One region of the Desulfosporosinus youngiae DSM 17734 genome, then DNA from elsewhere that is predicted to be linked to it. Evidence: riboswitches for the same ligand, from Rfam matches in the RefSeq annotation. Region 1 holds a riboswitch; each other region holds the start of a gene.
What was found. A riboswitch is a leader RNA that binds a small molecule or an ion and turns the genes downstream of it on or off. The one in region 1 is predicted to bind cobalamin.
Positions count from the first base shown of each region.

Region 2: another riboswitch for cobalamin. It lies ahead of DESYODRAFT_RS12490 (ABC transporter ATP-binding protein); the one in region 1 lies ahead of DESYODRAFT_RS10930 (ABC transporter substrate-binding protein).
Region 3: another riboswitch for cobalamin. It lies ahead of DESYODRAFT_RS12725 (bifunctional cobalt-precorrin-7 (C(5))-methyltransferase/cobalt-precorrin-6B (C(15))-methyltransferase); the one in region 1 lies ahead of DESYODRAFT_RS10930 (ABC transporter substrate-binding protein).

Region 1 is NZ_CM001441.1:2,340,048-2,347,593, reverse strand. It holds gene DESYODRAFT_RS10945 (ATP-binding cassette domain-containing protein) at 1-768, opposite strand, end outside; gene DESYODRAFT_RS10940 (ABC transporter permease) at 781-1,641, opposite strand; gene DESYODRAFT_RS10935 (ABC transporter permease) at 1,638-2,633, opposite strand; gene DESYODRAFT_RS10930 (ABC transporter substrate-binding protein) at 2,638-4,209, opposite strand; cobalamin riboswitch at 4,361-4,554, opposite strand; gene DESYODRAFT_RS10925 (heavy metal translocating P-type ATPase) at 4,954-7,546, shown strand, end outside.
Region 2 is NZ_CM001441.1:2,702,380-2,709,925, reverse strand. It holds gene DESYODRAFT_RS12500 (ISAs1 family transposase) at 1-956, opposite strand, end outside; gene DESYODRAFT_RS12495 (bifunctional helix-turn-helix transcriptional regulator/GNAT family N-acetyltransferase) at 1,170-2,105, opposite strand; gene DESYODRAFT_RS12490 (ABC transporter ATP-binding protein) at 2,372-3,133, opposite strand; cobalamin riboswitch at 3,275-3,453, opposite strand; gene trxB (thioredoxin-disulfide reductase) at 3,522-4,748, opposite strand; gene DESYODRAFT_RS12480 (thioredoxin family protein) at 4,763-5,095, opposite strand; gene DESYODRAFT_RS12475 (aryl-sulfate sulfotransferase) at 5,125-7,008, opposite strand; gene DESYODRAFT_RS12470 (LysR family transcriptional regulator) at 7,307-7,546, shown strand, end outside.
Region 3 is NZ_CM001441.1:2,757,616-2,765,161, forward strand. It holds gene DESYODRAFT_RS12705 (molybdopterin molybdotransferase MoeA) at 42-1,238, shown strand; gene DESYODRAFT_RS12710 (XdhC family protein) at 1,353-2,453, shown strand; gene DESYODRAFT_RS12715 (TOBE domain-containing protein) at 2,565-2,771, shown strand; gene DESYODRAFT_RS12720 (Uma2 family endonuclease) at 2,901-3,479, opposite strand; cobalamin riboswitch at 3,793-3,977, shown strand; gene DESYODRAFT_RS12725 (bifunctional cobalt-precorrin-7 (C(5))-methyltransferase/cobalt-precorrin-6B (C(15))-methyltransferase) at 4,117-5,388, shown strand; gene cobI (precorrin-2 C(20)-methyltransferase) at 5,388-6,125, shown strand; gene cobM (precorrin-4 C(11)-methyltransferase) at 6,106-6,894, shown strand; gene DESYODRAFT_RS12740 (cobalt-precorrin 5A hydrolase) at 6,891-7,546, shown strand, end outside.

The sequences.
Region 1 (7,546 bases):
CAAAGCTCTGAAAAGGGCCCGGCTGTAAAGATGTTTTAAGCCTTCGCCATCTCCGGAAAAATCTTCCTTCCTTGCTGTCTCAACTACTGTACCGCTGTGGAAAATAGAAATGCGATCAGCCACATTTAAGGCTAAATCAATGTCGTGAGTAATCAGCAAAACTCCCTTACCCAGATCGGCAAATTCCCTTAAGTCCTTTAGCGCCTGAATCGCCAGGTTTAAATCCAAACCTGGCGTAGGTTCATCAGCAATAATCAGCTCCGCGTTCGCCACTACCGCGGTAGAAATCAATATCCTGCGGGCCATACCTCCCGAAAGTTGAAATGGATAAAGTTTTTCTGCTTTCTCATCTAAACGATATTTCTTAAAAGCCTTCCGTTGGGCCTCCCGCAGCCTTTCGCCTCCGGTGCCCCGCACCTGTTCGCCAACACGCATCAACGGGTCAAGATACGCCACGGATTGGGGAATAAACGCAATTTCTTTTCCTTGCAGTTTTTCCTGATATTCACGGGTCAACTCTTTGCCTTTATAGGTCATTTTCCCGCCAACTCTGGCATTGTACGGCAGAATACCCATTATGGCGTGAGCAAGCAAGCTTTTTCCTGAACCGCTGGAGCCGACTACCGCCAGAATTTCCCCGGTATGAATTTGAATACTCAAATCGGCAATCGTCAGATTTGTTGATTTTTTTAACGAGGCATCATAACTATCAAAGGCTACCGAAAGCCCCTGAACATCTAAGATAACTGTCCGCTTACTTTCAGCCACTCTCTCAACCTCCTACTCATGAGCGGTATTGGGATCAATTAAAATCTTTATATAGTCCCCTATTAAATCAAAGAGCATTACAACCAACAACAGGGCTAAGCCAGGGAAAAAGGCCAACCACCACATCCCGGTAGCCAGATGCTTCATTGATTCTGATAAAATGACCCCTACTGCCGGAACTTCTAAAGGTAACCCATAACCTAGAAAGGTAATTCCCGCCTCATGCAAAATAGCATGAGGAAAAAGTAAAATTAAGCCTACCACATATTGCGGGATAACATGAGGAATGATATGACTGCTCGCTACATACCAGGGACTTTTTCCCAAAGCACGGGCAACCTGAACATAGTGAGCTGATCTTACCTGCATGACCTCGGCCCGAATTACCCTTGTCAAACTTGGCCAATGTGTTACCGCAACCCCGGTAATAACACCAACCGCTCCGCCGCCAAGCGCAATGGAAATCAAAATCAGCAGAATCATGTGGGGAATCCCCATGCAAAGATCAACCAGCCAATTAACAAATGTGTCTACTTTGCCTCCAAAGACAGCAGATAACGTACCAAGAGTAAGGGCAATAACCGAGCTGACTGTCGCTGCAAGCAATCCTACGCGTATACTCAATGAAAGCCCGGCAACCGTCCGGAAAAACATATCACGCCCCAAATAATCCGTACCAAATGGATGCTCCCAGGAAGGCGCCTGACTTCTGAATTCATAATTCGGCGCATACAAAGCGGGGTCCATCAGAATCCCACCGATGGTGATGGCAGTCAGAATCAACAGACCACTCCCAATAATCAGCATAATTTTTTGACGGCGATTCAAACTCCATTTGTTTGAAGCTGCCACAACTACCGTATCAGGATTCATGACCGGCCTCCTTCCCGGATTTGAGGATCTACAATCCCATAGATCACATTTGCCATAAGATTTCCTGTAAATACAAAAAGAACACTAAACAGGGCGATACCCAGCAGTAAAGGGACATCGCCCTTCAAACCGGCATGGGTGGCCGCGTTTCCCAGGCCAGGATAAGAAAAAACCTTCTCCGCTAACACCGAGCCGCCAAACAGCTCGCTAACCGAAGCGAACTGCAAGGTTATGCCGGGCAAGGCGATATTGCGCAAGCCATGACGCCAAATAATCTCCCTGGTTTTTTCCCCGCGCGCTTTAGCAAAAAGGATATATTCACTCTTAAGCACGTCAATGAGTTTCTGACGGGTATGAAGCGCAACGCCGGCCACACCGGTAATGCTCAAAGTTACCGCAGGTAAAATCAGGTGATAAATTTTGTCACCTAAAGTAACCTCATGGGCCAATTTATCGATTGGCGCTGCCAGTCCTAAGGGAAACCACTGCAGATAGATAGCAAAAACCATCAAGAACAACAATCCCATCCAAAAAAGCGGCGTGGACGCCAATATCATGCAAAAGCTCTTAATAAATCGATCCAGCCATTTATCCTTATTTACAGCAGCGATAATACCCAAAATAAATCCCAACACCCCGGACAGCACCCAGGCAACTCCCATCAAGGCCAGAGACGCCCGAAAGCGCTCGCCGATAACCTTCGCTACAGGCTGACGATAAGTAATGGAATCGCCCATATCACCCTGAAGAACATGGCCTATCCAGATGCCATAACGCTCTACAGGGGATTTGTTAAGACCCCAATATTCAGCGATATTAACCCTTTGCTCTTCGGAAACGCTGGCGTCGCCCAAATAAGCGTCTATGGGATCAATCGGCGACAGAACAATAAGCGTAAAACTGATTAGACTGACAGCCACAAGAAGAGTCAGCATCCGCAATAAAGTACTGCTGAAATAGCGGGCAAATACTTTATACACTGAAGTCCCCATGCAACTACCACGACCAATCATTCATATTTTCTACAATAGATATCCCCTGCCCGCGTGTCGGCAATTTCTTCAAGGAGGGAATTTCAAGCCCTTCTCTGACAAGATAAGTAACTTCCGGTCGAACGATCCACAAATACGGAACATCCCTTTGAGCAAGAGCCTGTCCTTCCTGCCAATATTTATTGGCCTCGTCAGAGTTCGTTGCAGCAAGGGCTTTTTTGATAACGCCATCAACTTCCGGATTGGTATAGGAAGCCGGATTACCTATAACCGCTACTCCGATTTGCGAAGAATCATAATAACGATAGAATTCTATCGGATTAGGCTGACCAAAAACCCAGCAAGTCGGTAAGTTTCTTGCATCCCGGCATTCTGACCAAGGAGCAGATTTTGGGATAATCTGTATACCAAGCTTTTTCACATCTTCCGCCAGGGCAACTACCGTATTATAACGCGCCAGGTCATTGCTTCGGCCTGTAATCAGGATTTCCGCCTTGACATTATTTTTCTCCCGGATGCCGTCACCGTCAGTATCCTTCCAGCCTGCATCTTCCAATATCTTTTTGGCTTCTTCAACCCGGTTGTCTTCAAACTTGTCGCCATTGCTCCAAGGAAGTTCCGCTGCCGCTCCATAGGTAACTTGTCCAAATCCGTTCAAAGCATTTTGTGTAATGAGCTGCCGGTTTATCCCTATGTTTAAAGCTTGGCGAATCGCAAGATCACTTGTCACATTATTGCCTGCTTTTTTCCCTGAAGAGTCGATCGTTTCCGGAATCGTTGGCAAGTTAATTACAAAAGCGTCCATGGCAGACATCTTATAAAGTTTCATTCCTTCAACCTGCGTGTTGGCAAACTCAGATTCAACAAGTACCAAATCCAGCTGTCCTGATTTTGCCGCCGCCAGAGCTGCATCTTCATCCAGTTTTAAGATTGTTACTTTTTTAAACTTCGGCATTGCACCGTAATAATGTTCATTAGGTACAAGAATCAACTTCTGATCAATGGCAAATTCTGCGACTTGCCAGGCTCCGGAGCCCATGGGATGATCGCCATAGGTTTCATTATACGCATGCTTTGGTACAATTCCGACCTCGCTTAGATTAAATACAAAGGGGGACCATGGGTATTTTAACTGAAAAACAACCGTACTTGCGTCTAACGCTTCAACTGAATCCAGCATTGTCAGGTCCGCAGCAGAAGCTTTACTTTTCGTTGTTTCAAACGTAAAGACCACATCTTCCGAAGTTAAGGGATGACCATCAGCAAATTTTGCATCATCCCGTATCTTAAACGTGTATGTTAATCCATCTGTACTGATATCATAAGATGCGGCCAAATCATTTGCCAATTGATTATTTTCTTTTACTTGCAATAAATGGCTGTGAAATATATCCGGCGCCCATACGCCATAGCCTGCAGTCGGATCAAAACCGCCGGCCACCAAATTGACACCCGCGGAAATAACAATCTCATCTTTTACTACTGCTTCTTTTTCTGCATTTATTACATTTTTAGAAGGTGAACACCCCACAGCCAGAAACATCATGACTAACAAAAACGCTGCAATCTTTCTCATAATTTTCTCCTCCTTCACAACCTTCACTCGCCGTAAAGGCCTAAAAATAAAAAACCTTTTACCCTATCTAAGGTAAAAGGTTTAGCTGGTATTTGACGATAAACGTACTCTCAAATACACACAAACACCCCCCCTAATATTCCCGTAGGCAGCTCAGACTTGGAAATAAGCAGGTCTCCTGGCTAAAGTTCATCATCAACTCACGTCTTCCCGGGAGATAGTTTCCCCAGTGACAATATGTAAGTTGACTCCCTCTTACAGTGGCGGGCACCGCGTCAGCTTCAACTGACTTCCCTTTTCAATTCTTCCCCTCAGGGAAAAATCACTTATTCCTAACTATTCACTTACTTGAATAATACTAAGCAAATTACATTTTATCTCATTTTATTTAATTTACTTGCATTTTTTACAGGGTATCATAACCTTTTTCCTTTTTCAATAGCCATTCCCCAAATTTTTGCTCTTTTCATCAAACCTAAAAAGCTTATACTAACTTAAACTATCTTCCTCCAAGGCAATAGCAGCTATAATACTATAATACGGAGATTCATAAGACATTTTAATTATAATTTTTAATCCTTTGAAATTGGCTTCTCCCGTTTAAACTAAACTGAATCAGTTGTACTCTAAATAAATATTTATTTTTTTGCCGGATAAAACATTGACCTTTTCCAAGAAGTATGCTTATATTTACACATGAGCACCTGTTCACGTATCATCAAATAAGTTTTTGCGAGGTAGAAAATGAGTAATTTATTAAATTCATCAAACGAAGAACATAGTCATACTCATCACCAATGCGACAGCGATCATAACCATTCTCATCACGAATGCGGCTGTGGTCATGACCATTCTCATCAAAACGAACATCTACATAGTTCAGGACATCCTCAAGCCGGTCAAAATGAACTTTTTCACATTCATGTCAATCACGCTGATGTATGTGAAAAAACTCTCACAAGAGATCCTGGCGACCTGACTGATACCAAGTCGGAAAAACGGGTTTATCTATTAGAAAATCTAGGCTGCGCCAACTGTGCATCAAAAATGGAGCAGAAGATACTAGCTCTCCCGGAAATAGACTATGCATCCATTTCTTTTACCACAAAACAATTGCACGTAGCTGCCAATGATCCAGAAAAACTACTTCCGGTTTTTCAGGAAATCTGTTCCTCCATCGAGCCGGACGTTAAAGTTGTACCGAGAACGAAATCTCCTGGTATCGTTAAAACTAAAACGTTTATATTAGAAAATTTAGGCTGTGCCAACTGTGCTTCTAAAATGGAAAAACGTATTAATGAATTGACTGGAATAAATAATGCGACTATTACATTTGCAACAAAACAATTGAAAGTAAGTGGGCTTTCACCAGAAAGCATGCTCCCGGAAATACAAAAAATCTGTTCCTCCATCGAGTCGGACGTTAAAGTCGTGCCAAAAGAAACGACTGTTCATACGGCACCGGAAACAACCGGAAACAAGCATAAGTTATCGGATAACCTTAAGTCTGGTATTTTTATTGGAATCGGTTCTGCTGTTTTTATTGCCGGGGAGATTCTAAAGCATGTTCTCCCAGGCAGCTCTATGATTGTCAATATACTTTTTGTTCTGGCCTATATCATATTAGGTTACAGAATTGTGTGGACAGCCATTAACAATTTGTTTAAGGGCCGTATCTTTGACGAAAACTTTTTAATGAGTATCGCCACCTTGGGAGCTTTTTGCATCGGCGAGTTTGCCGAAGCTGTAGGTGTTATGCTCTTTTATCGTATCGGTGAATTATTTGAACACGTTGCAGTCGAAAAAAGCCGTGGTCAGATTATGAGTGCAGTGGATATGCGTCCAGAAGTTGTTAATCTGTTAGTCGGTGAAGATGTTCGCATCATTCCTTCAGGCGATGCCCAAGTTGACGATATCTTAGTGGTTCGTCCCGGGGATAGAATTCCTTTAGATGGGGTCGTCGTTGAAGGAGACAGCCGCCTTGATACTTCCCCTTTGACCGGCGAACCAGTACCTGTTAAGGTTGCATCAGGTGATAAGGTAACCTCCGGCTGCATTAATACTTCAGGTGTGATTAAGATTCGTGTGGAAAAGGTTCTGGAAGAATCTATGGTAACTCGTATTTTGGATTCCGTGGAAAATGCTGCTGCCAGCAAGCCCAAAATTGATCGTTTTATTACTAGATTTTCACGTGCCTATACACCCTTTGTGGTTATCTTAGCTCTATTTACCGCTATAGTTCCTTCTCTTATAACCGGCGATTGGACAAAATGGGTTTACACTGCCTTAACCTTCCTGGTTATCAGTTGTCCTTGTGCTCTGGTCTTAAGTGTACCTCTGGCATTTTTCTCAGGTATCGGAGCAGGTTCCAAACGAGGTATTCTGTTCAAGGGTGGAGCTGCTTTAGAGGCCATTAAAGATATCAAAGTTGTAGCCATGGATAAAACCGGGACTATTACTGAAGGAAACTTTGTTGTTCAAAACAGCGTTCCCACAGGTAATATTGAAGCAGATTATTTATTGGCTCTGGCCGCCGGCTGCGAACGAACGTCTACCCATCCTATTGCCAACAGCATCGTGAATGCTGCTTGCGCCAAGGGTTTATCTTTAGAAAGGCCAACGGCAGTAAACGAATTTTCAGGGAGAGGGGTTCAAGCTACCCTTTCGGACGGTGAAGTGCTTTGTGGAAATTTCGATTTTTTGGAATCATTTCAGATTGATCTTTCTGATTATAAAAATGAGCAGTATGGCACAGAAGTGCTGGTGGCTCTAAATCGTAGATTCATTGGTCATATTATTATCTCAGATACCATTAAAGAAGATGCCGCTGCCGCCATCTCCGCTATCAAAGGATTAGATATTTTAACAGTCATGCTAACAGGTGATGGCAAAAGCAGTGCTGAGGCAGTAGCTGCTCAAACGGGCATTGACGACATTCGTGCCAAATTGCTGCCCCATGAAAAATTAACAGAATTGCGCAAGATTCAAGATTCCTATGGGCAAGTCATGTTTGTAGGAGACGGCATCAATGATGCTCCTGTGTTGGCCGGTGCGGATGTAGGGGCTGCTATGGGAAGCGGTGCAGATGCCGCTATTGAAGCGGCGGACGTCGTCTTCATGACATCCGCTATGGAGGCGATTCCACAATCGATTTCTATCGCTCGTATCACAAATAAAATTGCGGTTCAAAATATTGTCTTTGCCTTAGCAATTAAAGCACTTGTTATGGTACTGGGTTTAGCCGGGTTTGCAAATATGTGGATGGCTGTATTTGCCGATACGGGAGTAGCTATAATTTGTGTCTTAAATTCTATCAGAATTCTATATAGAGGCAATT
Region 2 (7,546 bases), 360 kb from region 1:
TCCAACGTCGTGTTACTGTCTTCTCGAAAGGTCACATCCAACTGCCAATGCATACTTTCAATCGCCCAATGTCCTCTCACGGCTTTCGCCATCGACTCCACATCCAGCGGCAAACTACTGATATAATATCTCTTCTCTTTCTTGATTTGACCTTTCTTTTCAATGGTTTTGACGACCATTCCTATACTTTTTAGACCTTTCCATTTCTGTCGATCCGGCAGCCACGATAGATCATCACTCTGATAATATTGGCGTTTCTCTAGTTGACTTCGTGCTTTTTCTATCGTTTGGGTATAGGCTGCTTTTGTTTGGAATTCTTCATCTTCAAAATACAAGACTACGTCTTTGTATAGATTCCCTTGATTCTCTTTGAGGGCTAACACATAATCTCCCTTTTGCTTAATGATTTGTTCGGCAATTTTAGTTTGTGTACCCATCGCGTCTAGAGTGATAATGGATCCCTTGATCGTTAAGGTCTTAAGGAGTTCTGGAATGGCTACGATTTCATTCTCTTTCTCATGGACGACGGTTTGACCAAAACAGACTCCATCTTCTTTGCACCAAGCTGAGACGACATGCAGAGGACGCTTTTCATTCACCGCACTGCCACGCATCGTTTTTCCGTCGATATTGATGAGCTTCTTAAGGGCTTCTCCTTCTTCTTGGCTTAGCATTTGGTTGAAAGCCGTTTGTATCTGCCTCATAACTTCCGGATGAATAAGCGCCATGACACGCTGGAGGGTATCATGCGAAGGAATACCATGGGGAAGGTCCAGATACTTCCTCAAAAGGGTCTGTTTAGAAACAGCAAAGATTTGGATTTCCTCCCAGGTATCCGCATTGGCTAACATTCCGATCAACACAATGACTACGATATCAATCAGTTTGTGCTTAGTTTTATAGGCTTGCCTTGGGTCATTGATTCGTTCGATTTCTGCAAAGAGCTCTTTCATCATAAACCCCCCTCTTCTCTTGGGGAAAGTTTACCATATCTTTCGCTCTTTTAGCTATTTCTCATGCGTTTGACGTGGGACCCGGAACGTTACATCTTGACATCTCGATATTCCCATGCTTGCCGGCATACATATGCGAATTGAACTTTATCCGTACCTAAATGCATTGGCATTTTTCTAGCACAATATAAGAGCAGGAGATATTATCAGGCATAATCACGATAAATTCAATTCAAAGGTCTGTTCAATTAAATCCTTGCCCCATGCCTGATTTTCATGCGCAGCTACTTTTTTGAATCCAGCTTTTACGTACATTTTTATAGCTGTTTTTTGGTCTTCCGTGGTCACCAAAAATATAGTTTTATATCCCTTCTCTCTACAGTATTGTATGGCTTCATTCAATAGCCTGCTGCCAAGACCTATTCCTCGAAATTCCGGATGAAGTATAAACCATCTAAGCTGAGCTTTTTCCGCCGAATGTCCGACGATTGCAATAGCTCCTATCATCTCTCCATCAACTTCAGCAAACCAAAACCTATCCTTATGCGGACTATAGCTTTCAAAGAAGTCATAGAAAGTCTTACAAACATAGCCTTCAAAAACATGGTTAAACCCGCATTCCTGAGCATATATCCAACCATGCAGATGAATTAGCTGACCCACATCTCCAGGTTTCAACTCGCAACGCAAGTTGATCGTCTCGTTTCCAAAAACAGAATCTCTTGACAGAGCACTTTCAATTGCTTGGATTCCTTTGACAAGCCTTTTTTGGTTTTGCTCCTGTAATTGGACAATCATCTGATAGATTTGTTGATTGGATCGGTCATCCAGCCTTGAAAGCGTTTCTTTTCCAACATCAGTAAGGTAAAAATAATACAACCGGCCATCCTCACTGGACTTCACCCTATACGTTAAATTGTGCTTCTCGAAGCGTTTTATGATCCTGCTTAGATAGCCTGAGTCAATTCTTAGTTCCTCAATTAATTTTTTAGAAGTACAATTCTCCATATGCCCGATTTCGTACAGTACACGAGCTTCCGACAACGAGAATTCACTGCCCGGCATATGATGATCTAAAAGTCCAAGTATGTTCGTGTAAAATCGGTTAAATTTTCGAATGCTGTGCACCAATGGTGTATATATCGAATTCAATGGTTGCCTCCTCAATAATTATTTCACTATAAAATAACATATTTATCTGACTTAGCCAACTATTATTAGATGCTTTAGTCAACTAATTTTTGGCGATAGGGCATATCTGGTCCTTCGAGTTCTCGTCTCGCCTTCCGGGTCTTAGCCTTTCGGGGTTTAACTTTAAAAGCCCTTAGCACAAAAGCGCCCGGACTGATCAAAATCAATCCGGACGCTTTTGGTTTTTAGGATTACCTCATTCTAGAGGCTATAATATTTAGAAATACCTATCTGCTATCAAAAAGATCTTTCCCCTCACAGACATCCACCATCTCTCCTCGCTGCATAACCGTCAGACGTTCGCTCATAAAGTGAACGGCACTAAGATCATGAGAAATGAAAAGATAGGACAGGCACAACTCTTCCTGGAGGTCTTTCAGCAGATTAAGCACTTTAGCCTGAATGGATACGTCCAGACTGGCCGTTGGTTCGTCTAAAACAATCAGGGAAGGCTCCACACTGATTGCCCGGGCGATAGCAACCCGCTGCTTTTGACCGCCACTCAGCTCACTGGGATAGCGGTCCAGGTAACTTGCGGGCAAGTGAACCCGTTCCAGCAAGCTGCTTGCGATTTTCCACTCACTCATGCCTGGGCTGCCGAGAAAGCTGGGACAACCTTTATTCTGGCAGCGAATGGGTTCCAAAAGGGAATCCATAATCGTCAGTTTACTGTTAAATGAACCTGACGGATTTTGAAAAACCGCCTGCATTTCCCGGCGAGCCTGATAAAGCTGAGCAGAGGTCAACTTATGAAGCGGGCGGCCGTTCAACCAGATCTCCCCTTCATCCATCCGTTCCAAGGCCAGCAGACAACGGGCCAGCGTGCTTTTGCCGCTGCCGCTTTCTCCAACCAGCCCCAGGCATTCCCCCCGCCGAATGCAGAATGAAATCCCTTTGACCGCCTGATAACCCCCGGGATAGGTTTTCCAGACATTTTTCAGCCGCAGCACTTCCGGCTGCTCTAAATTAGAAATCTGAAGCAGCTGCATAGAGAACACCTTCTTCCAAGAATTCCTCACTAGAATAGGAAGACGCCGGGGAACATTGCACACCCTTTTTCATTTCATTGAAATAAGTAAAGCCCTTCAAAAAGAAGGGCTGAATTGACAAATCCCTTCACCCATCCATCGTGAGTAAAGCATAAGCAATCAGGTCTTCTGGCTCGGGGTCTTCATTTACTGCCTCCTTCCCAAGTTCCCTCAGTGAATGTGGCAGAAACTCTCCCTTACAGTGGCGGGACCGCGTCGGATTTTCACCGAACTTCCCCTGTCTTTCTCCGCTAGAGAAAAATCACTTGCTCATTTATTAAATTACCGAATTAAACTTAACACAAAACGACAACTTGGTCAAGCATAATGGCTGCTCCAAACTTTTTGTTCAAGGCAACTGCCTGCGAACGGCTTCTTTATCCCTGCTGCACTCTAAGCGGCCGATTTCGTCACCATGATCTAATATCACAACCGAAGGGACTTTTTCTATACCATATTTCTTAGCAAGATTCTTCTTAGTGGCTATATCCAGTTTGACAATCCTGTAACCCTCGGCTTGAGCGGCCTGCAGTTCACCATTGACTTCTTCTAATAAAGTACAAAATTCCAGACTTTCGTTGATTAAGGCATTAAAGAAGAGGATTAGAACCTTTTGCTGACTCTGAAGAACGCTCCTATTAAAGGCCTCCAGTTCTTCAATGTAGCGCTCGGCCGCAACGGCGGCCGCAGCCCCGTCCCCGGCTGCCGAAACCACTTGTCTCAAGTATTTGACCCGATTATCCCCGGCCGCATAAACCCCTTCAAGATTGGTTTCCATCATCACGCCGACGGGGATATATCCCCTCTTGTCCATCCCGACACCACTCTCTTTAAGATATTGAGTGGAGGGAACCATGCCGACAAAGAAGAAGACGCCCTGGCAGGCTAATTCTGAAGAACACCCTGTTTTTATATTTTTAATTTTTACTCCCTCAACACTCTCATCTCCCAAAACCTCTTCCACCGTGGAGTTCCAGACAAACTCCATTTTTTCATTTTGAAAGGCGCGTTCGGCACTGATTTTATTGCAATCCAGAATCCCTTCATCATGGAGTACGATGACCGTTACTTTTTGGGCAAACTTGGTGATATACATACCTTCCTCAATGGCTTGATCCCCGCTGCCAATGACGACCACGTCCTCCCCTTTAAAGAACTCCGCGTCACAGGTAGCGCAATAGGCCACCCCACTGCCTCGGAGTCTTTTTTCCCCGGGGATATTCAGGAGCCTCGGCTCACTGCCGCCGGCAATGATCACAGCCTTAGCAGCAAATTCCTTACCCTTTTTGGTTTTAATTATTTTAGTTTCTTGAGAAAAATCGGTACTCACAACTTCATCTCTTAAAAACTCCACACCAAAGCCTTCGGCATGTTTCTTAAAGTCAAGCATGAGATCAGAACCGCTGATTTGCGAATAACCGGGATAATTAACAATTTCACGGGTCGTATTCACTAAGCCGCCAACGGTCCCTTTGTTGATAACCAAAGTTTTAAGCTTAGCCCTCCCCCCATAAATCGCGGCGGACAACCCGGCGGGTCCGCCGCCAATAATCAGTAAATCATACCTACCAGCCATTTCCTCACTCCACCTCATGATTCTGAATTCAGCACGTCAGTGATTCTTTCCTCGACATCCTCTTCCTCAACGGCACCGGCTAACTTGCCTTGGTATTCACCATTCTTGAAGAAGAGAATTTGCGGAACCCCTTTTAACGAAAACCGTTGATATAGAGCCTTCTCTTCCTCAACATCGACATAATAAAAACCAAACCGACCTTCAAATTGCGGTTTTAAGTCTTCTAAGATAGGTACGACTCCCTGACAGACATGACAGCTTTTTCTGGAAAAGATAACCAAGCAGGACTCACCCTTATCATAAATAAGCTCTTCGAACTGCTCAGCATTTAATAGCGGTAAGGACATTTTCTTCACTCCTTTGTTAACCCTTATTTCTAGAGTGCCACGGATAAATGAGTGTCATATCGTTTATTGTCAATATTTAAATAGAGCTTAAAGTCGCCCGTCAACCCTTCTCGGCTTACATAAAATTGAAAATCATTATCGCTTTGCTCCTCAAAGGAAACACAAGCTGCGGTAACATCATGAACCACTGTGGGCACTGAATAGAACTTCGTTTCCTCTTCACCCTTCAATTCCAGGAAAACTTCAGATCCTTCCTTAAAGCTTGCTCGAAGAGCCAGACGATCTTCCTCAAGAATTAAGGATAGCTTGTGTTTTGCCGGCAGTTCTTCTCCAGCGTCTTTGAATTTAACCTTCAAACCAAATTCCGGCGTTACTCCAAATCCACCGAGGAATTCTCCTTTACCCAGGGTAAAATTGGTCGTTTCATCATAGAGGGCAAGCCTTCTGGCCCGGTAATAATTACCGCCCACAACCTTCAATTCATATTTTACGTCATCATTTTCAACCTCAACAGTGATGGATTCTAAGGTCAGATGAATATGCTCATCCTTATATTTGTTTAAGAGCATTGCGCCTAAACCATCGGTATGTTTTCCCCTATAGGTAGCAATCCCGCCGGAGTGAATCATATAGTGTCCTTCATTGTAGTAATCGACATTGCAAATATAAGGGGAATAGAATTCGGCGCCTCTTTCCTTGCCATACTGCCAAACCTGTTCGATTTCCATTTTAGCAGTGTCGATTCGATAAATAACCCCTCGGGAAAAGTTGTCTTCGGGTGAAACTCTGGCGGCCTCGTTTTTCGAGCGATAGGTTCCGTTATCGAAAACGAAAACATCACCATTGGGCAGAATTCTCGCCGCATGTTGTTCATACTGCCAGTCGAAATCACCTTTGGTTACATTTTTGAAGAAATATTGCTGCCACTCTTCCCCCCAGCCTTCCGGGTCGCCGATGATCCAGTTAAGCTTGGCCGTATCATAATCGAAGTTAATGATGGCATCTTTGTGTCTGCCGGACATAGTAATCGAATTCGTGGCTTTGTCATACCAGACAGAGTTATTGTGGAACCAATCATGGTGGTTCCAATCCCCTGCATTCCCTTTTTCCCTGGGCAAAATATTCAGAAGATCCCAGGATTTAACGACTTCCCCCGTTTTTCGGTCAATTTCGACCACATAGTCTTCAACGGATTCATTAAAATCATTATCGGAGGCAGCTAAAATATTGCCGTTCTCTAACTCAATGGCATCATGGTGATAGCCGCCCGGCAGCCGGAACTCTTTATAGATTTTACCGCAGAAGTCCATTTCCATAAGTCCAACGGTATAGTAAGGTTTTTGCATGGTCCGGTAGGCTGTGTACAGAAGTCTTCCGTTAGCCAGCTTTTTAATATCCCAGCTCTGTTTATTGGTGATAATCCATCTTAAATCCCCTGCATAATCAAAACCCGCCGTTCTGGCGGATTCCACTAACGGTGTCGTCGTGGAGACAACCATAAGGTCTTTGCCGAAATACTCCGGTGTGGTATGGCAATAATGAGCTTTATTGACGTCCAGTTCTTCGGTTTTTATTGTAACCACTGAGGTTTTTCCATTGCCCAGGGTTATAACCACCGTGTTTTCGTAATTGTCATATAATCCGTAAATCGGTAATACATGTTCTTGCGCTGAGGCAAAAGTATGGGTCAAATCACCTTCGGCAGTTTTTCCTTTGACTGTTATTTGGGCTGAAGTTTCCTCATCGGTCTTAAAACAAATAACTGCGGCCAGGGGATTAATTAAATAGGGATTTTCGACAACCAAAGGCTGTTCCAAAGTATAGCCTCCGGACCTAAGCTCAGCTAAAAACGTTGCTTCTGACTCAGATTGCAGGGTAATCAAATGTTTTTCGGTTTCTAAATAGCTCCTCAAAACGTTCACTCCTTATAAACAGATTTATTTCAGAGGTATTCCTCCTTGTTCTTTCCAGTACATTATATAGTTCTATATAGTACAATATAAAACATGACTTCATTGTTCTTTATCACAAGGATTAGTTGTTAGCGGAACAGAAAAGCGTCCTTCTCCCATTTTATCCTGAGAGAAGAACGCTTCTTATTGCCTGTACCCACTTTGAAGTTTGAGAATAAAGACGATAATCTTCTGCCTTGTACACCTGCCGGAACCAAGTTAGAATAACTAAGATACTATCGAATAGGAAGTGACAGGGATGCGTATCAACGATTTAAAACTCCTGATTGAATTGTCCAAGTCTCGGTCGATTACGCTGTCGGCTGAGAAAATGCATATTTCTCAGCAAGGTCTGAGCCAAATAATTACACGGATGGAGCAAGAGCTTAATGTTACATTATTTCATCGCAGCCGGCAGGGAACAACCATAACAGAGGCCGGCCAAAAGACCATCCGCAAAGCAAAGGAGATCGTTGAAACCTATGAGGAACTTAAGGCC
Region 3 (7,546 bases), 420 kb from region 1:
GTCATATAAGAAAAAATTAATTACCTGGAAAGGATATATGGATGAAAAAACCAGAACACCCACGGACATCACGGCAGGAAGCACTACGGCTTATCCTTGCTAGATCCCATTTTCAGCCCCGTGTGGAAAGGATTCCTGTACGAGAGGCTCTGAGAAGAGTCACAGCGCAAGAAACCCTTGCGGTAAATACCTTGCCGAACAGCCCTGTCAGCAGCATGGACGGTATTGCCCTTAAATCTGCAAATCTTAATGGCGGGATTCCCGCTACGGACCAGTGGCAAAACGGGGTGGATTTCGTCATCAGCAATACCGGAGTTGGAATCCCGGAGGATTTTGACACAGTAGTACTTATTGAAGATGTGGAAATTGATGAAACAGGGAAATTACGGATCTTAAATATCCCCCAGCCTGGTCAGAATGTCCGGCCCATCGGTGGAATAATGCAGGCCGGCGAGGTATTGGTTCCCGCATATTGTTGTCTTGGCCCGCTGCAACTTGGACTTTTGTCAACGGGTGGTGTCGATGAGGTGGCTGTCCTGGCTAAACCCAGAGTAGCTATTCTTCCTACCGGGAATGAATTAGTACCTGTCGGATACCGGCCGCCGCGCGGTAAAAATGTAGAGTCTAACGGGATAATGATGGAAGCTCAAATAAAAATCATGGGTGGAGAACCACGACTTTATCCTATTACCCGTGATAACCCTGATGAATTGGTTAGGGTGATTCAGGATGCTTTAGCCTGGGCAGACATAGTTATTCTTAATGGGGGATCCTCCAAAGGCAGTGATGACCGGGCCATTGAGGTGTTGGAAACCGTCGGCGAAATCCTGGTCTATGAAATAGCTTATGGTCCGGGCAAGCATACTACCTTGACCATAGCCGGCTCTAAACCTATTGTAGGCGCGGTTGGACCGACCATGGGCGCCGCATGTGCCGTTGAATGGTATGTAGGACCGCTGATCGACAAATATTTTTCTCAGCCAAGGATTGAACCCAGGCGATTAAAGGTGAAGCTGCTGGATGATATTCTTGGGCCAATACCCTTTGCCTGGCTGGAAGTACAGAAAACCGGCGGATCTTATGTAGCCAGACCAATAGGACGCTTTGCTTCTATGTCCAGGCTGATTCGATCCAACGCCACTCTCAGTACACCAGGAAAGAGTAAAGGATATAAGGCAGGGGAAATTGTGGAAGTGGAATTGCGCTATTCGCCGGAATGGAATAGGCAGCTATTTTAATTCCTGGAAATGTATTGCTCGGATCAATAGACCTTATTTCCCGACATTCAAAGGAGAGAAACGAAAGATGCCTTTACATGAGCTTTGGAAGGCTGATCTAGGAGGACAAGATTGATGGAAAAAGAGATATACCTCGGGCTGAAAAAGGTATTTGATCAGAGCTTGGAGGCTGCCTTGATTACTGTAATCAGTGTGTTGGGGTCAACTCCTCGCAAGTCCGGAGCAAAAATGCTGGTTTTTCCTGACGGAACGGCAATTGGAACCATCGGTGGCGGATGTGGCGAGGCCGAGGCCAGGCGGGAGGCGTTTAGTGTTATAGATTCATACACACCTATCAGGCATTCTTTAAATATGACGGCGGACATTGCCCAAGAGGAAGGAATGGTCTGCGGAGGGGTCATGGAATTATTCATTGACTATTTGGGTCCTCAAAGTGATAGGGAACAGATCAATCTACGGAAAGATTATCTGTCAGCTTTAGAGAATAATAGAAATCCCCTGCTGGTAACAGTGATTGAAGCGACTGCGGAAGGATTGCTGGGGAGAAAGCTGTTCATTAAGAATAACGGAGACATTTTCGGCGATCTTGGTTTAGAAAAGCTGAACAGAGCTGCTATAGATAGTGCCAAAATAAGTCTCGGAAGAAGCCAACCCTTACTAATTAGTTTGGATTCTGAGTTCAAGCAATGTGAAACCTCAGTGACAAAAGCGGCTTTCCGGTTGCTGATTGAGCCTCCGGCGACGGTGGTGGAATTGTTGATTCTAGGTGCGGGGCATATCGCAGTCCCCCTGGCAGCGATGGCGAAAATGGTTGGGTATGAGGTTACGGTGGTCGATGATCGTCCATCCTTTGCTAACTCTGCCCGCTTTAGCACCTGTGATACCATTATCTGTGACGATTTTGAACGGGCAATTGAAGCTATAACTATAAATCCGCAGACGTATATCGTGATTATTACAAGGGGGCATCGCCATGACAAAATATGCCTGCGGAAAGTGATTGATCAGCCGGCCGCCTATATCGGGATGATTGGCAGCCGCAAAAGGGTTAAAGCCATAAAAGCTGACTTGGAGGAAGAGGGAGTCTCCAGCGAATCGTTAGAAAAACTGTATTCACCCATCGGTCTGAAAATCGGAGCAGAGACTCCTGAAGAAATAGCCGTAAGCATTCTCAGTCAGTTAATTAATGTACAGAAAAGGACAATTGAATCGTAGAAATACTCAGGAGTTATGTAAAAATGGTTTTGTGTATGTAAAATTTTGGTTTGGTCATACTAACGTATGTCGCTTGGCTGCGATCATACTTGTGTGGCGGAGGTGATACATATGCAATTATCAACGAGAAATCAGCTTAAAGGGACAATTAAGGAAATAAAGAAAGGTCCGGTATCGACTGAAGTGATTATAGACGTTAGTGCACCAGCTGAAGTAGTCGCTTCAATTACCACTGGGTCGGCAGATTCGATGGGATTAAAAGTTGGAGAGGACGTCACCGCTCTTGTTAAAGCAAGTTCTGTTATGATCATGAAATAATGGAGTCAGGTCACAAGATTGATAGACTGCATAGTTAAATGGCAATGGGAAAACGCGAACAAACCTTTCGTGCTATCGCAGTCGAAAGGTTTGTTATTTTCATAATTTTAAGGAGACCGGAGCATAGTCTTAGGAAAAAACATCTTGAAGTTCGATAATAAGGTCTGCGAAAATACCTACGATCATTGAATCTTGTTCGGTATACACTTCCGGTCTGGAGTATTTACCCTCATTTGTAAGATGAAACACAGCTAAAGTGTTTTGCTCCGGATATACGATCCAGTACTCTAGAATACCTGCACGCTCATACAGGTTGAATTTTTCTTTAAGGTCTTTTTGAAAGGTGGAGGGGGAAGTAATCTCAACAACCAGATCAGGGCTGCCTTGACACCCACGATCATCCAATTTATTCTTGTCATATACCACGACAATATCCGGCTGAACAACGGTAGAAATCTGTTCGTCACTCTCTTGCATTTGGGGCAGGCGTACATCGAAAGGCGCAGCGTAAACCCGGCAAGGTTTGCCTTTTAAATAATTATTAAATAGTGTATGCAGCTGACCGGAGATCTCCTGATGCTTGCGCGAAGGGGCAGGGGTCATATTGTAGGCTATACCATTCAGCAATTCCCAGCGTTCATCTTCGGGCCATGTGAGGTAATCCCCGTACGTGAACCTTTGTTTTGAGGGCGGCAGACTCTTAGCCAAGGAGATACCCCCTTTTTTAACATTTGTTTCCTAACGTTAATTTAACACATCATCCAGTTCGGAACAAGAATGATGGATACAACTTACGGACTGAATAATGTTTATAGCAAATTCTAAAAGGATCAGATTATGATTATAACCAAAAGCACAAACCTTTAGGAATAACGGATAGTTGTGAAGGACGTTAATTCTGAATGTTTACAGGAATGTCTCATTAATCACAATTTTTTTATAGATTATCCTATTTGAAAAAGAGGAATTTAGTATATACTTATAGAATATACAACTATCAGTCGAATAACCAGTCATGAATTTAATATTGTCGTCTTAAGGTTCCTTATGCAAGAGAGGATCAAAAAGGGGAAGTCGGTGAAAATCCGATGCGGTCCCGCCACTGTAAACAAGGAGTTCTCTTCAGAAATCCGACGATCAAATTACGGATGAGGGAAGAGAATGATGATATGAAGCCAGAAAGCCTGCCTTAAGTAACATCACAAACCTACGAGCGATGGGAGATGTGTGTGTTTATAAAGGTAAACCATACGAGCTGCTCAGGCTCGTTTTTTTAATGCCCATACTATTAGGAAGGATTCTCTAATTTCTGAAACAACGACAAATTATGGAAGAGGAGTAATGTATGCTACAGGTCATTGGTATCGGCCCCGGAAGGCCGGAATGGTTGCCCCCTGCAATTTACGAACTTGTAAAAAACTGCGAGATTTTAATCGGTGGGTCCAGGGCTCTTGAACTCTTTCCGGATTTCGCAGGACGCCGGTATACTCTATCCGGTAACCTGGCCAGCAGTGTCGAAGTTATTCGGAGTGCACTTCTTGAAAAGAAAATGGTCGGGGTACTTGTTTCCGGCGACCCTGGGTTTTTTAGTTTTTTACCCAGATTAAAGAGGGAATTTCCAGAAGAGCGAATCGATGTCCATCCTGGAATCAGTTCTCTGCAATTTGCTTTTGCCAGAGCGGAGCTTCCCTGGCAAGAGGCGACGTTTGCCAGTGTTCATGGCCGGGAGTTATCCGTACTTCCGCAAGTGATAACTCATCCAACAGCGGTTTTAACCGGCGGGGAAAATACCCCTCAGAAAATTGCCCAACTCTACTTGGACCGCGGCTCTAATCCAATCATATCCATCGGGAATGCCCTTGCTTATCCGGAGGAATTTTGGGCGACAATGGATGCCGTGCAATTAGCTCAGGAAACGACCTTGTTAAAGAATGCAATTGTTATTCTTCATCCTGCCGGCGGGCAGGATAGCGATCCTTCGTTCAATCAGGCTGGAAATCAGCATCCCCAGTCCCTTAAGTATTCTACCAAAAAAGCTCCCGGGTCCAGGCTGGGAATACCAGATGAAGAGTTTCTGCGGGGCAAGGTTCCCATGACCAAGTCTGAAATTCGTGTGCAAGTACTCGCCAAAGCCCAAATTTCGAAACAAGACTGTGTCGTGGATATTGGGGCGGGTACAGGGAGCATTAGTATTGAAGCCGCAGGTCTGGCATCTGAAGGGGTCGTTTATGCCATCGAACATAATCCTGAGGCTCAAGAACTCATTCTTGCCAATCAACATAAGTTTGACGTCTCAAATCTCCGCTTGATTCGTGGGGCGGCACCTAATGTTTTCCCTGAGCTGCCTCCCGTCGATGTCTGTATTATTGGCGGGAGTAATGGGCGTTTAGCGGAAATTCTGAAGACCCTTCCCCTTGTTGAAGGGGGAAGAATCGTGATCACTGCAGTTACGATCGAAACTGTTGCTCAAGGCTTAAAATTTCTCACAGACTTTAATTATCAGGATATTGACACCGTGTCAATTCAAGCAGTTCGCTGGAAAGCAGTTCAAGATTTGCATATGGCACAAGCCTTAAATCCAATCTTTATAATCTCAGCACGAAAAGGGGAAAAGTGATGAATACAACTTGGGGAAAATTCTATGGAGTCGGAGTCGGCCCCGGCGACCCTCAGCTCCTGACCTTGCAAGCCGTTAATGTCCTTCAGTCGGTTGATCTGGTAGCTATCCCAAAATCCAAGCTGGACCGGGAAAGTGTAGCCTGGGATATCGCTAAAACTCATTGTCCCGCCAATGTCCGGCTGGTCGAACTTGAAATGCCCATGACCTCGGATCAGCAAGTTTTAGCAAAGGCTTGGCTGGATGGAGCCCAAACTATCTTAGCTGAATTGAAGCAGGGAAGATCTGTGGCCTTTATTACACTGGGTGATCCTTCCCTTTACAGTACTTACAGTTACTTGCTGAACAATCTCCAGGATGAATTGCCCCAGGAGTGTATTGTCACGGTACCTGGGATCACAGCTATGGCAGCTGCAGCGGCTCGAATCAACTTGCCCCTTGCCACAGGGGATGAACCTCTCCTGGTTTTGCCAAGTACCGAAGATGTGGGAGAATATCTTGATTTCCCTAATTTGGTCTTAATGAAAGTCTCCCGAAGGCTGCCGGCAATGCTGACTCTTCTTGAAGAACGCGATAGAAAAGCAGTCTTGTTAACCCGCCTGGGACAATCCGAAGAGAAGATCCGCTGGGAACCTAACCCTAAGGATTTCCAATCCGAAAAAATCGATTATCTTAGTTTACTGCTGGTTAAAAAAGATTTATTAGGGAGGGGTAACAGTGAACCAGAAAAAAACTAACGGCCAGGTCATCTTCGTCGGTGCCGGTCCGGGAGATCCTGAACTGATTACCATTAAAGGATCCCGTGCCTTGGAGCAAGCGGACCGCGTGATTTATGCCGGGTCTCTGGTTAACCCGAAATTACTGGAACTTTGTCGTCCGGGAACTCCTTTCCATGACAGCGCCCATCTCACCCTTGAAGAAGTGGCCGCTTTGATGCTTGAGGGAAGCAAAAATGGAGAAACAGTTGTCCGTCTCCATACAGGAGATCCCAGCATGTATGGAGCTATTAAGGAACAATTCGAATATCTGGATAAGCAAGAAATACCCTATTCCGTCATACCGGGGGTCAGTTCGGTTTTTGCCGCCGCTGCAGCGGTTAAGCGTGAATTTACCCTGCCGGATATCAGCCAGACCTTGATTCTCACGCGCTTAGCCGGACGTACTCCGGTTCCGGAGCGTGAAGCCCTTGCCAAATTAGCCAAACATCAAGCCAGTATGGCGATTTTCCTAAGTGTTCAGGATATGGGATCTGTGGTAAAGGAGTTAATGGAAGGCGGGTATCCTGCCTCAACCCCCATTGCAGTCGTTGCCAAAGCAAGCTGGCCGGACGAAGAGGTTCTTCTGGGAACCCTCGAAACCATCGTAGAGAAAGTCAAAGAGGCTGGGATTCGTAAACAGGCTCAAATCTTAGTTGGGGATTTCCTGGATCCGGCGCGGGGATATGCCCGTTCGAAGCTCTATGATCCAACCTTTACCCACGAATACCGGCAAGGGACAGAGACGTGAAATCGGACGTAAATCTAAAATCAAAGGCAGCTCTTATATCGCTGACGGACCGCGGCTTAGATACGATCCTGCGTATTGGAGAGATTCTGCCGGATACCCTTGTTCCAGCGTTTTATGTTCATGAAAAAGCAGTTGGGCCAAGAGACAATCCCGGTGAGCCAAAACAGGGACAATTACAGCAAACTCAGTTAAATAAAACTACAAACTTTGATATCCAATACGAATCTTTTTCCCGTTTGAGCGATATTGTCCCGCATCTGTGGCAAGAGTTTTCCGTTCTCATCTTTGTCATGGCTACAGGAATTGTCGTGCGTCAGATCGCATCCTTAATAGAAGGTAAAGATCGGGACCCGGCAGTGCTTGTCTTAGATGAAACAGGGAAATTCGTCATTCCTTTGCTTTCAGGGCATTTAGGCGGTGCCAATGCCTGGGCCGCTCTAATCTCTGATCGGATTGGGGCAGTGCCTGTTATTACGACAGCTACGGATGGGCGAGGGATGGTGGCACCGGACGAGTACGCCCGCAGGTATGGCTGGAAAGTTGAACCTGTCCGGCATTTGCCGGCGGTCAACCGTTTGCTTTTGGAGCAAAAGCTCCTCACTGTTCGGGCAAATTATCCTTTGCAGCCGGAGCATGATGCGTGGCTGAAGGA